DNA from 2 places in the Lapillicoccus sp. genome. Region 1 is predicted to be linked to the other one. Evidence: riboswitches for the same ligand, from Rfam matches in the RefSeq annotation. Region 1 holds a riboswitch; the other holds the start of a gene.
What was found. A riboswitch is a leader RNA that binds a small molecule or an ion and turns the genes downstream of it on or off. The one in region 1 is predicted to bind S-adenosylmethionine.

Region 1 (6,596 bases):
CCGCGGGGCCTCGCGGGCATGGCGACCGGTCTCGTGGAGCGCCTGCTGGACACGGGCATCGACGGCGCGGGTCCCCTCCCGTCCGCCCAGAAGGTCGCGGACTCCGCCCTCAGCGGTGCCCCCGACGCCGAGGCGGCCATCGACCGGGTCGTGCGAGCGCACCTCGCCTACGCCGGCGCCGGCGGATTCCTGACCGGGCTCGGAGGCTTTGTCACGATGCCCGTCGCGCTGCCGGCAAACGTCCTCGAGTTCTACCTCGTCGCGACCCGGATGACGGCGGCGGTCGCCTCGTTGCGTGGCTACGACATCCGCCAGGGCCAGATCCGCACCGCCGTCCTCCTGACGCTGGTCGGCGCGGACGCCGACGACCTGCTCAAGAAGGCCGGCGTCGCCGCGACCTCCCACCGGCTCACCAACCTCGCGGCCGGCCGGCTGCCCGGCCCGGCCCTCATGGTGGTCAACAAGGCCATCGGCTTCCGCCTCGTCTCGCAGGTCGGCCGGTCGACCTTTGCCAGGCTCGGCAAGGCCGTCCCGGTGGTCGGTGGCGCGGTGGGCGCCGGCCTTGACGTCTACATGCTGAAGAAGATCTCCGACAACGCCCGCAGGGAGTTCCCGCCCCGCGCGCTCCCGACGTCCTGACGTCGCGACATGCCGACGTCGCGTCGTCCTGAGGCTCTGACGAGCATGGACCTCGGCCATGGGTGTCCACAGGGGTTCTGCACGCCGTCCCACGGTCCACAGCCGAAGGAGCGGGCAGTGGCGGGGGTCCGCACGGCGAACGCACGATCGCCGCATGACACCAACCATCCGCCTGCGCGGCCCCGCCGACATCATCGCCGTCCTGCCCTACCACTTGGGCTACCGACCGTCCGACTCCCTCGTCCTCGTCTGTCTCGAGGGCAACCGCCTCGCCTTCGTCGCCCGCCTCGACCTGCCGCCGCCTGACGTCGACGAGTGGGCGGTTGTCGACGAGCTGCTGCCGTACGTCCTGCGGGAGGCTCCGGACCGCGTCGTCCTCGTGGGTTTCGAGACCGTGGCGGGCCGGGCCCAGCCCATCGTCGCCGCGATGCACGACGCCCTCCTCGACGAGGACATCGAGGTGGCCGACCGGCTGCTGGTGCGAGACGGCCGCTGGTGGTCCCTCGGCTGCACCGACGGCTGCTGTCCGGCCGAGGGCCAACCGCTGCCGGGGGACGAGGACGTGCCGGCCATCGCCGACTACGTGCTCCTCGGGCGACGGCCGGCCCTGAGCCGGGCCGATCTCGACGCGCGCCTCGCGCCGGGTCCGGTCGACGGGGCGATGACCGACCGGTGCACCAGGCTGAGCGCCGACCTGGCGGCGGCCGCCCGCCGTGGTGGGTCTCCCCAGCGGTCGTGGTGCCGCTCGGCCCTCAGCGCGTGGGGGGACCTGCTCGACGTCGACGACGAACCCGGCCGGCCCGGCGCGGAGCTGACGCTCGAGACGTGGGCACGCCTGGTCGTCTCCTTGCGGGATCGAAACCTGCGCGACCTCGTCATCGCGTGGATCTGCCCCGGCACCCTCTCGCTGGAGGTCTTCGAGCCAGCCCTGCTCGAGCTCGCCGAGAGCCACCTTCCGCCTCGCGGACGTGACGGCGCACGTCTACCGCAGGAGTGGGCGCGCGAGCACGACCGGGTGACCGAACGGCTCGCCGACCTGTGCCGTCACGGCCCGGCCGAGCTGTCGCCCGGCCCACTGACCGTGCTGGCCAGCTTCACCTGGTGGCTCGGCGACGGCGCCCTGACGCGCACCGCCCTCGAGCGGGCCCTTGAGGTGGACCCGGACTACCGGCTCGCCCAGCTCCTCGAGCGGATGGTCACCCTCGCCATCAGACCCGGGTGCGCCGCCTGACGTGCGCGCCGGGGCGCCCGGCAGGGTTGCGCCCACCGGCTCCGCACGGGGTGGCATCACCGGGTCCGGACCGGGTTCCACCAGCTGGACAGGGGCCTGCCAAGGCGTGGGCACTGATCGCTATAGTGGTGACAGGTCATGAGCTCCAGCGCACAGCCCCGGCTTGCTGGACGGCAACCCTCCACTTGCGGCGGGGTGCCCCGGGTGATGACCGGGTCCGGCCACACGGTCCGGGCAAGCGCGAGCACCCAGGAGCGATCCGATGACTGTGACCGAGGACCCCGCAGTGGTGACGGGCGCGTGGCGCCAGGGCGACCCGGTCGGGGACCGGGCCTTCCTGGCCGTCGGTGACCTCGACCTGGAGCGGGGCGGCGTGCTCCCCGGGGTCTGCGTCGCCTACGAGACGTGGGGGACCCTCAACGCGGCAGCCGACAACGCGGTGCTGATCGAGCACGCGCTGACCGGGGACAGCCACGTCGTCGGCCCCACCGCTCCCGGTCATGCGTCGCCGGGCTGGTGGGACGGGCTCATCGGGTCAGGCCGGCCGCTGGACACCGACCGCTGGTTCGTGGTCGCGAGCAACGTCCTGGGGGGATGCCAGGGCACCACGGGTCCGTCGACCCCGACGAGCGACGGCCGCCCGTGGGGCAGCCGCTTCCCGTTCGTCACGATCCGCGACCAGGTCGAGGCCGAGCTGCGTCTCGCCCAGGCCCTCGGCATCGAGACCTGGGCCGGCGTGATCGGTGGCTCGATGGGCGGGATGCGCGCACTCGAGTGGGCCGTCACCCACCCCGGGCGGGTGAGCCGGGCGATCGTCCTGGCCAGCACGGCATACGCGACGGCCGACGAGATCGCCTGGTGCCAGCCGCAGCTGCTCGCCATTCGTCAGGACGCGAACTTCCACGGCGGTGACTACTACGACCGCGGCGCCGGACCGGACGCCGGCATGGGCATCGCGCGGCGCATCGCCCACGTCACCTACCGCAGCGGCCTCGAGCTCGACGACCGGTTCGGGCGGGAGGCGCAGGCACGCGAGCAGCCCCTCGGCGCGGGGGGACGGTATGCCGTGGAGAGCTACCTCGACCACCACGCCGGCAAGCTGGCTCGACGCTTCGATGCCAACAGCTACGTCGTCCTGTCGGAGGCGATGAACTCGCACGACGTGGGCCGGGGACGCGGCGGGTTGGCGGCGGCTCTGGCCCAGGTCACCGCCGCGACGACCATCGTCGGGGTCGACTCCGACCGCCTCTACCCCGTGCGGCTGAGCACCGAGATGGCCGCGGGGATCCGCGACTCGGCGCAGCACACGATCAGCTCTCGCTACGGGCACGACGGGTTCCTCATCGAGATCGAGGCCGTGGGGGCGATCGTCCGGGACGCGCTGGGGTGACCGACGTGGCGCGGCGTGACGGCGCCTGCTCCGGGAGTCCCACGGGAGCGGGCGCCATCCGGTAGCGTCGGCGTCGACGTGGGGGATGCTCGCAGCCCCGGCGCACTGCCTGACGAGGAGGCTCCGCCCGTGACGATCGTGGTTGGCTACGTCCCGACGAAGGAAGGTCGGGCCGCACTGCGGCGCGCTGCGCAGGAGTGTCAGGTGCGTCGGTCGGCGCTGATCGTCATCAACTCCAACCGGGGGGGCGGCCACTACGACCCCGACGAGGCGTCCCGGTTCGAAGGCGAACTCGAGCAGGTCAAGGCCCAGCTGGACGCCGCCGGCCTGGTGCTCGAGGTCCGCCAGCTGGTCCGCGGCAACGACCCGGCCGAGGACCTCATCCTGGTCGCCGAGGAGGTCAGGGCCGAGTTCATCGTCATCGGCCTGCGCCGACGCACCCCGGTGGGCAAGCTCATCCTCGGCTCCAACGCCCAACGGATCCTGCTCGACGCCCCCTGCCCCGTCCTCGCGGTGAAGGCCGGCCCGGTCGAGGAGTGACGGGACCGAGAGGCCTGTGAATGCGGCGTTCGTCGTGAACATGCCGCCCTTCCGTCGTCAGGGCTGGCCCGGCGGAAGGGGCGTTTCGACTATAGCGGCCTCGGCGTTTTATAATGGTAACGAGCACGGACGAGCAAGGGCCGGAGCAGGACCTCACTCACGATCGGTCTCCCCGCCCCGAGCAGTCCGCAAGGAACTCCCTCCTCTCAACATGATCACCCTCGCGGGCGCATCCAGTGGTGCTGTCGCATGCGTCGCGACGAAAGGTAGTCGGTGTCAGTGTCAAAGGTCCCTCAGACCGAGCAGAACCCCCCCAAGGCTCTTCCCAAGGAGTTCTCCCATCCTGCGCTCCAGCAGCTGCTGGCGAGCGGGACGACGCATGGCAGCGTGGACGGACACCAGCTGCGCGCCGCGATCGAGGGCGCCCAGATCACCCCCACCCGGATGAAGGTGGTGCTCCGCGCCCTCGATGAGCAGGGGATCACGGTGACCCTCGACGAGGAGACGGCCCGCCGTGCGGTCGCCACGACGACGGCCAAGCGCACGACGACCGCAGTGGCGAACAAGGCTGCTGCCAAGTCGGCGACCAAGAAGACGACCGCGAAGGCTGCCCCCGAGACCGCCCCCGGGGGCTCGGCGCCGAAGGCTGCCTCCTCGAAGAAGGCCTCCCCCGCGAAGAAGGCCGCGGCGTCCAAAAGCACGACTGGCGCCGTCGCGGACGCCGCCGCCACGCCAACGAGGGCCGGGGCCGCCAAGAAGGCCGCTGCCCCGACCAAGGCCGCCGCGAAGAAGGCTGCGGCCGCGGCGAAGGGCAGCGACGACGAGGAGGTCGACGAGGCCGAGCTCGCCAAGATCGCCGCGGGCGAGGACGACGACGAGGACGGCGAGGACGCCACCCCCCAGACGGGCGCGCGCGAGGTGAAAAAGCCCGCCGAGGGCTCCGAGGAGGCCGGCTTCGTCATCCGTGACGACGACGAGGACGACGCCCCCGCGCAGACGGTCGTCACCGCGGGTGCGACCGCCGACCCGGTCAAGGACTACCTCAAGCAGATCGGCAAGGTGGCCCTGCTCAACGCCGAGCAGGAGGTCGACCTCGCCAAGCGGATCGAGGCTGGCCTGTTCGGTGAGGAGCGGCTCAACTCGGGCGACAAGATCGAGATGAAGCTCAAGCGCGAGCTGTGGTGGATCGCCCAGGACGGCAAGAAGGCCAAGAACCACCTGCTGGAGGCCAACCTGCGCCTCGTGGTCTCCCTGGCCAAGCGCTACACCGGCCGCGGCATGCTCTTCCTCGACCTCATCCAGGAGGGCAACCTCGGTCTCATCCGGGCGGTCGAGAAGTTCGACTACACCAAGGGCTACAAGTTCTCGACCTACGCGACGTGGTGGATCCGCCAGGCGATCACCCGGGCGATGGCCGACCAGGCACGCACGATCCGCATCCCGGTCCACATGGTCGAGGTCATCAACAAGCTCGCCCGCGTCCAGCGCCAGATGCTCCAGGACCTCGGCCGCGAGCCCACCCCGGAGGAGCTCGCCAAGGAGCTCGACATGACCCCCGAGAAGGTCGTCGAGGTCCAGAAGTACGGTCGTGAGCCGATCTCCCTGCACACCCCCCTGGGCGAGGACGGTGACAGCGAGTTCGGGGACCTCATCGAGGACTCCGAGGCGGTCGTGCCGGCCGACGCCGTGAGCTTCACGCTGCTGCAGGAGCAGCTCCACTCGGTGCTCGACACCCTCTCGGAGCGCGAGGCCGGCGTGGTCTCGATGCGCTTCGGCCTCACCGACGGGCAGCCCAAGACCCTCGACGAGATCGGCAAGGTCTACGGCGTGACGCGCGAGCGGATCCGCCAGATCGAGTCCAAGACGATGAGCAAGCTGCGCCACCCGTCACGCTCGCAGGTCCTGCGCGACTACCTGGACTGACAGTCCCCGTCGAAAACTGGTGATCCGCAGGTAGCACAGCACTCCCGGTCCAGATGTCAGAGTTGAGTGCGTGGGGTGTCCAGCCGACCGGCGCCGAGGGATCTCCCAGTCAATGATTGCTGGCCATCGCTGCACCTTCGTCGTCGACCCGTTCGCCGGGGCCCCTGAGAGCAGTCGGCCTGCAAGATACCGGACGTTGTACATGACCCCCCAGACGGGTCATGTGCACGGACGACACGACCGCCTACCGTGGTGTCATGTCGAATGGCGACCCGCACGAGCATGAACCGCTGACGGATGAGGTCCTGGCCGACGAGATCGAGCTCCTCGGTGACGTCATGACGGCCACGACCGAGCACGAGGGGCCCCTGCGGGACCAAGACCTGGACGACGCGCTCGGCACGTGACCGACGCAGGCTCGAGGGGCAGCGTCTCGACGCCCCCCAGTGCCCAGAGGGGAGCCTGCTGCGGACGGCGATGCCGCCGCAGCGTCTGTCCTTCGACTTATTCTCCTGCGAGATAGCGGAGGCGAGGAGGACGACGCGGGCCTAGAGTTGGGTCGCCCCCCGGCAGAACCAGAACAGACCACTTCGAACGTCGGAACCGCACGGACCGTGGACTCGACCCGATCGGTGACCCGATCTCCCTTCTGCACGCGGGTTCTGGCGGAGGCTGCCTGAGCTTCCTCCGGCACGGAGGTAGACCGCGGGGCGCGTGGTAGGGCCCGTCGCCAGTTGTGCAACGACGGGCCCTACCAGCGGTCGGTTCGAGGGCTACCCGATAACGGTGAATGGGCCAGCGGTGCCACCGACTGACGACTCGATCCAGACGGTCCCAAGGTTGGTCGGTCCCGCCGCCGCGTTCCTCAGGCGT
Region 2 (6,596 bases), on a different contig from region 1:
TGGGCCGCAACATGACCGTCATCGAGACCGGGGGCCGGCTGCTCATCATCGACTGCGGCGTCCTCTTCCCCGAGGACCACCACCCCGGCATCGACCTGATCCTCCCGGACTTCGAGTACCTCGACGGCCGGCTCGACGACGTCGAGGCCATCGTGCTCACCCACGGGCACGAGGACCACATCGGGGCGGTCCCGTTCCTGCTCCGGCGCAAGCCCGACATCCCCCTCATCGGCTCGCAGCTGACGCTCGCCCTCGTCGAGGCGAAGCTCAAGGAGCACCGGATCAAGCCCTACACCCTCACCGTCAGGGAGGGGCAGCGCGAGAAGCTGGGCGCCTTCGACCTCGAGTTCGTCGCGGTCAACCACTCGATCCCCGACGCGCTCGCAGTTTTCGTCCGCACTCCGGCGGGCACGCTGCTGCACACCGGTGACTTCAAGATGGACCAGCTGCCGCTGGACAACCGCCTCACCGACCTGCGCGCCTTCGCCCGCCTCGGCGAGGAGGGCGTCGACCTCTTCCTCACCGACTCGACGAACGCCGAGGTCCCCGGCTTCACCACGCCGGAGAGGGAGATCGCCCCGGCCATCGACAAGGTCTTCCGCCATGCGGAGCGACGGATCATCGTCGCCTGCTTCTCCTCCCACGTGCACCGGGTCCAGCAGGTCCTCGACGCGGCCGAGAAGGCCGGCCGCAAGGTCGCCATGGTCGGCCGGTCGATGATCCGCAACATGGGGATCGCGGCCGACCTCGGCTACCTCCACGTGCCTGACGGCGTGCTCATCGACGTCAGGAAGCTCGACAACCTGCCCGACGACGAGGTCGTCCTGATCTGCACCGGCAGCCAGGGCGAGCCGATGGCCGCGCTGTCCCGGATGGCCAACCGCGACCACCGCATCGAGGTCGGCAGGGGCGACACCGTCCTGCTGGCCAGCTCCCTCATCCCCGGCAACGAGAACGCCGTCTACCGGGTCATCAACGGCCTGATGATGCTCGGCGCCAACGTCGTCCACAAGGGCAACGCCAAGGTCCACGTCTCGGGCCACGCCAGCGCCGGCGAGCTGATCTACTGCTACAACATCGTCAAGCCACGCAACGTCATGCCGGTCCACGGCGAGTACCGCCACCTCGTCGCGAACGCCGAGCTAGCGATCCAGACCGGGGTGCCTCGCGAGCGCGTCGTCATCGCCCAGGACGGCAGCGTCATCGACCTCGTCGACGGTCGGGCCGCCATCGTCGGGGAGGTCTCCTGCGGCTACATCTACGTGGACGGCTCGTCGGTCGGTGAGACCACGGAGACGCTGCTCAAGGACCGCCGGATCCTGCGTGACGAGGGCTTCATCACCTGCATCGTCGTCATCGACGCGGCCACGGGCAAGATCGCCGCCGGACCGGAGATCACGGCCCGCGGGTTCGCCGAGGACCAGACCGTCTTCGACCAGGTCATCCCGCGCATCGAGCAGGCGCTCGCGGAGGCGACCGGCAACGGTGTCCGCGACGAGTACCAGCTGCAGCAGATCATCCGCCGGACCATCGGCGGCTGGGTCGGGGGCAAGATCAAGCGCCGTCCGATGATCATCCCGGTCGTCATCGAGGCCTGACCGACCGTGCTCCGCGGGCGACGTCGGCGCGGCCACGGTGCTGGTCACCACGTCTGCCCTCGTATGCCGTTTCCGTCGCCTCGCGCTCGCCGGAGCCGTCCTCAGCGTGGTGGTGCTCGTCCTTGACCAGAGCCTGCGGTACACCGTTCGGTCGCGTCACGCCCAGGCGTGGAGACGATGGTCCTGGCGGGCGACGTCAGGCCCGGAGTGCGCGCCCGGCATACCGAATGCTGGCTGAGCGATGACCGCCCACCGTCGTCGTGGCCGGCACCGACAGCATCGACGGCGCCGACCACGCGGCAGTCCGGGCCACTCTCCGTGGCCCGTGATGGCGGACTGGCGGGTCAGCCGGTCCGGACGCCGACGTGGGCGGCGGTCAACGCGTCCGTGCCGGTCCCGCTGACGGTGGCGTGCTGGCCGACCTTGAGGTCGGTGCTCGTGCCCGCCCTGCCCTTTGCTGCGGGGGTGTCACCGGGCTTGCTCTCACCAGGTTTGGCAGCCGGCTTGTCTGCGGGCCTGGTGGCGGCGGGCCGCAGCCGGATCGTGGTGTCGGCGGTGACTGCGAAGGTGAGGCTGACGCCGTCCTCGGCCTTGACCGTGACGGAGGTGGCCGATGCCGCCGTGACCTCACCGGTGATCGCGTCGTGGGTGACGAATGCTCCGGCCTTGTCCTTGGCGACCCACTGGGCGTGCTGGACGCCCTTGCCGAAGCCGCCTCTCTCGCCGCGCTCCGCTCCGCGGTGCTTCGTGCCGTCCTTCGGGGACGCCGCGCCGCCGGTCGGGGTCCCCGCCGCGGCGGTCGTGCTGCCCGGAGCGGGTGTCGTGCCCTCGGCCGAGGCCATCGCGACCCCCGCCGTGCCGAGCAGGGCTGCTGCCAGAACTGCGCCGGTCGTTGCCTTTTTCCACACGGTCGTTCTCCTTCGTCGATGGGCCCGGACGGGGTCCGCGCGCTGGATCGAGCATCCCCGCCGAGTGTTCGAGGAGCGTCAGGGCGCGGTCAACAAACCGTGTGAGGTGCCCGTCACGTTGACGTGGGCCAGGGTGACCGTTCCGACCGTCACCAGGGGCGGGGCAGGCTCAGCTCGCGGGTGTCGCCGGCCGGGAGCCAGCCCTGCTCCGTGCGGACGTACTGCCGCTGCGGGCCATGGGCCGCCAGCTCGACGAGGGCGCCCAGGAGCCGGTCGACGTGCTCGGCGGTGTTGCTCAGGCCGATGCTGATCCGGACCGCCGTCGCCGGCACCTCGCCCCACGGGTCCTCGAGGAGCTCGTCGACGAGGATGTGCGCGCAGAACTTGCCGTCGCGCACCCCGATGCCGTGCTCGGCAGACAGGATCGCCGAGACGAGGGAGGAGTCGAGCCGCTCGATCGTGAACGCCACGACCGCGACCCGGTCGTGGGTCTCTCCGAAGATCGACCACGTGTCGATGCCGGGGACGGCCGCGAGGCCGTGGCGTAGCCGGGCGAGGAGCGACTCCTCGTGGGCCTCGATGGCCGAGTGGTTCGCGGAGAACGCCGCGCACGCCGCAGCCAGGGCGATGGCGCCAATGACATTCGGACTGCCGCCCTCGTGGCGGGCGGCTCCGGTGGTCCAGGTGGCCGGCGTGGCTGGCGTGGCCGTGACCCTGACCGTCGCGCCGCCACCGCGCAGGTAGGGATCGGCGGCGTCCAGCCAGTCGGCCCGGCCGGCGAGCACACCTGCCCCGAAAGGTGCGTAGAGCTTGTGACCCGAGAAGGCGACGTAGTCGACGCCCGTGGTCTCGATGTCGATGGGCCGGTGCGGCGCCAGCTGGGCAGCGTCGATGGCGACCCGGGCCCCGTGCCGGCGGGCGATCCGGACGATCTCCTCCAGCGGCCACAGCTCACCGGTGACGTTGGAGGCACCGGCCACGACCACCAGACGGTTGCAGGTCGACGCCTGCTGCAGCGCCGCGGTGAGGTCGTCCAGGGCCTGCTCGATGGAGGCGGGCACGGGCAGGCTCACGGTCCGTGAGGCCCCCCACGGCAGCAACGTCGAGTGGTGCTCGGTCTCGAAGACGAAGACCGTGGTGTCACGGGGGAGGGCGCGCGCGAGCAGGTTGAACGAGTCGGTCGTGTTGCGGGTGAAGATCACCGTGTCGGCGGCGCGCACGCCGACGAAGGACCCGACCTCGGCCCGGGCTTCTTCGTACCACGCGCTCGTGACCTTGCTCGCGAAACCGTTGCCGCGGTGGACGGACGAGTAGGTCCGCAGCGCGGCGTCCACGGCAGCCTTGACGCTGACGAGCGCGGGGGTGGAGGCGGCGTGGTCGAAGTTGGCGTAGTCGACGGTCCCGCCCAGGGTCGGCACCGGGAGGCCGTCCGCGACGGTGCGCGGCACGGTTGCCGTCCCGGCCGGTGCCGTGGAGGGGCGGACCACGTGCAACCGGCTCGGGGCCTTCGTGTGCCGGGGGGAAACGGTGCTGTCCGTGCTGGCAATCGACATTGGGGCGCTCCGGGCGGGTCCAAGGACCTGCTGGTGCAGCAGATCCGCGCTTGCCTCGCACCGGTCCTGGCGGGAGGCCAGGTCGTCACCCGGAGCACCCCACCGCGGAGGAGGGTTGCTGGCCAGCAAGCCGGGGCTGTGCGCTGGCACTCATGACCTTGGCCGTCAACATAGCGAAGGGTCTCCACGTCTGTCCATCACCAGAGACGCGCCTCTCGTCAGCTGAGACGGGGCCATGACCCCAACGGCCAGACCCCAACGCCATACCGAACGACTGTCACGCGTGTGACGCGTGTTTCTCAGGTGACTTTCCCGTACGGTTCGGACCATGGCGTCACGTCCGTCCCCCACCTCTGCGCGCTCCACCTCGGCTCGCTCGGCCACCGCGCGCCCCAACGGCTCACGCGGCACCTCGTCGCGTCCGGCCTCCGGGCGGGACGGGCGGCCGGCCCCGCGCAAGCCCGCTCCCAGGCAGTCCTCGAAGGCGCGGTCCGGTGGTCTGCCCCTGCCGCTGCGCGCCGTCCGCAGCACGTGGATGGGCGTCTCCCACCTCGCCGGGGGAGCCGTCCGCCGCGTCGGTACGTCGGCCCGGGAGCTCGAGCCGGAGCACCGCCGGGACGGGATCGGGTTCACCCTCATCGGGCTGGCGGTCATCGTCGCGGCACGGGAGTGGTGGAACGTCCAGGGCGTCGTCGGCGACGCCATCCACGCGATCGTCGCCGGCACCCTCGGCCGCGTCGCCTACGCCCTGCCCCTGGTGCTCCTCGTCCTCGGCCTTCGCCTGCTGCGTGCCCCGCAGGACTCCGCTGCGACGAACCGCATCGGCGTGGGCACCACGGCGCTGACCTTCGCCGCCAGCGGCATCGCGCACCTCGCCGACGGCATCCCCAACCCGCCAGGCGGGGCCGACGCGATGCGCGCTGCCGGCGGGATCATCGGGTTCCTCGCGTCGAGCCCGCTGGCCGCAGCCGTCTCGAGCTACGGCGCCCTGGTGATCCTGCTGATGCTGGGGTTCTTCGGGATCCTCGTCATCACGGCCACCCCGGTGCGCCACATCCCGGACCGCGCCCGCGAGCTGCGGGACCGCCTCCTGCACCACGGGACGCCGACAAAGGACACCAAGGATGCGGCGGCCCGGGCCTCAGACCCCGACGGCGGCGACCGGCTCGGCGACGGGCTCACCGGCGACGAGGCCTTCGAGCAGGCCGCGGTCGTCACCCCGGTGGGCGCCGACGGCAAGCGGCTGCGCCCCGGGCAGAAGAGGCCGACCGCCCCGGGCGTCCTCGCCCCAGGATCCGACGGCGTGGCCGACGTAGGACCCAAGGAGAGTCTCGTCGCGCCTCCCACCACCTCGCTGCCGCAACGGGTCGAGCAGCTCTCGCTGACCGGCGACATCGCCTACACGCTGCCCGACCACGCCCTCCTGGCGCCGGGGGCGCCGCACCGGACCCGCAGCGTCGCCAACGACCACGTCGTCGAGAAGTTGACGGAGGTCTTCGACCAGTTCGAGATCGACGCGCAGGTCACCGGCTTCACCCGTGGGCCGACGGTCACACGCTACGAGGTGGAGCTCGGCCCCGCCACGAAAGTCGAGCGGGTCACCGCCCTCTCCAAGAACATCGCGTATGCCGTTGCCTCGGCTGACGTGCGCATCCTGAGCCCGATCCCCGGCAAGTCCGCGATCGGCATCGAGATCCCCAACACCGACCGCGAGACCGTGTCCCTCGGCGACGTCCTGCGCAGCCAGACCGCCCGCAACAACGAGCACCCGATGGTCATCGGCGTGGGCAAGGACGTCGAGGGCGGCTACGTCATCGCCAACCTCGCGAAGATGCCGCACCTGCTCGTCGCGGGAGCGACCGGGGCGGGCAAGTCGGCCTTCGTCAACGCCATGATCACGTCGGTCCTCATGCGGTCCACGCCGGACGAGGTCCGGATGGTCCTTGTCGACCCGAAGCGGGTCGAGCTCACGGCATACGAGGGCATTCCGCACCTCATCACCCCGATCATCACCAGCCCCAAGAAGGCCGCCGAGGCCCTGGCCTGGGTGGTGCGCGAGATGGACACCCGCTACGACGACCTCGCGGCGTTCGGCTACAAGCACGTCGACGACTTCAACAAGGCGGTGCGTGCCGGCAAGGTGAAGCCGCTGCCCGGGTCCGAGCGGGTCATCGCGCCCTACCCCTACCTGCTCGTCATCGTCGACGAGCTCGCCGACCTGATGATGGTGGCGCCGCGGGACGTCGAGGAGTCGATCGTCCGGATCACCCAGCTCGCCCGGGCCGCCGGCATCCACCTCGTCCTCGCGACGCAGCGCCCGTCCGTGGACGTCGTCACCGGCCTGATCAAGGCCAACGTCCCGTCGCGGATGGCGTTCGCGACGTCCTCGCTCGCCGACTCCCGGGTCGTCCTCGACCAGCCCGGCGCCGAGAAGCTCATCGGCCAGGGTGACGCGCTCTTCCTGCCGATGGGCACCAACAAGCCGATGCGCGTCCAGGGCGCCTGGGTGACCGAGTCCGAGGTCAACGCCGTCGTCA

Region 2: linked by a shared signal. The riboswitch ahead of ACLL9L_RS11640 (aminotransferase class V-fold PLP-dependent enzyme) and the one ahead of ACLL9L_RS11550 (homoserine O-acetyltransferase) in region 1 are both predicted to bind S-adenosylmethionine.

The regions. Positions count from the first base shown of each region.
Region 1 is NZ_JBKJPP010000130.1:35,441-42,036, forward strand. Features, by position in the region: gene ACLL9L_RS11540 (EcsC family protein) at 1-639, shown strand, start outside; gene ACLL9L_RS11545 (DUF4192 domain-containing protein) at 794-1,870, shown strand; SAM riboswitch class IV at 2,005-2,117, shown strand; gene ACLL9L_RS11550 (homoserine O-acetyltransferase) at 2,133-3,260, shown strand; gene ACLL9L_RS11555 (universal stress protein) at 3,390-3,800, shown strand; gene ACLL9L_RS11560 (RNA polymerase sigma factor) at 4,080-5,723, shown strand; gene ACLL9L_RS11565 (hypothetical protein) at 5,981-6,130, shown strand; partial or broken gene ACLL9L_RS11570 (hypothetical protein) at 6,497-6,596, opposite strand, start outside.
Region 2 is NZ_JBKJPP010000132.1:4,183-10,778, reverse strand. Features, by position in the region: gene ACLL9L_RS11650 (ribonuclease J) at 1-1,598, shown strand, start outside; gene ACLL9L_RS11645 (hypothetical protein) at 1,943-2,506, opposite strand; gene ACLL9L_RS11640 (aminotransferase class V-fold PLP-dependent enzyme) at 2,656-4,059, opposite strand; SAM riboswitch class IV at 4,101-4,217, opposite strand; gene ACLL9L_RS11635 (DNA translocase FtsK 4TM domain-containing protein) at 4,388-6,596, shown strand, end outside.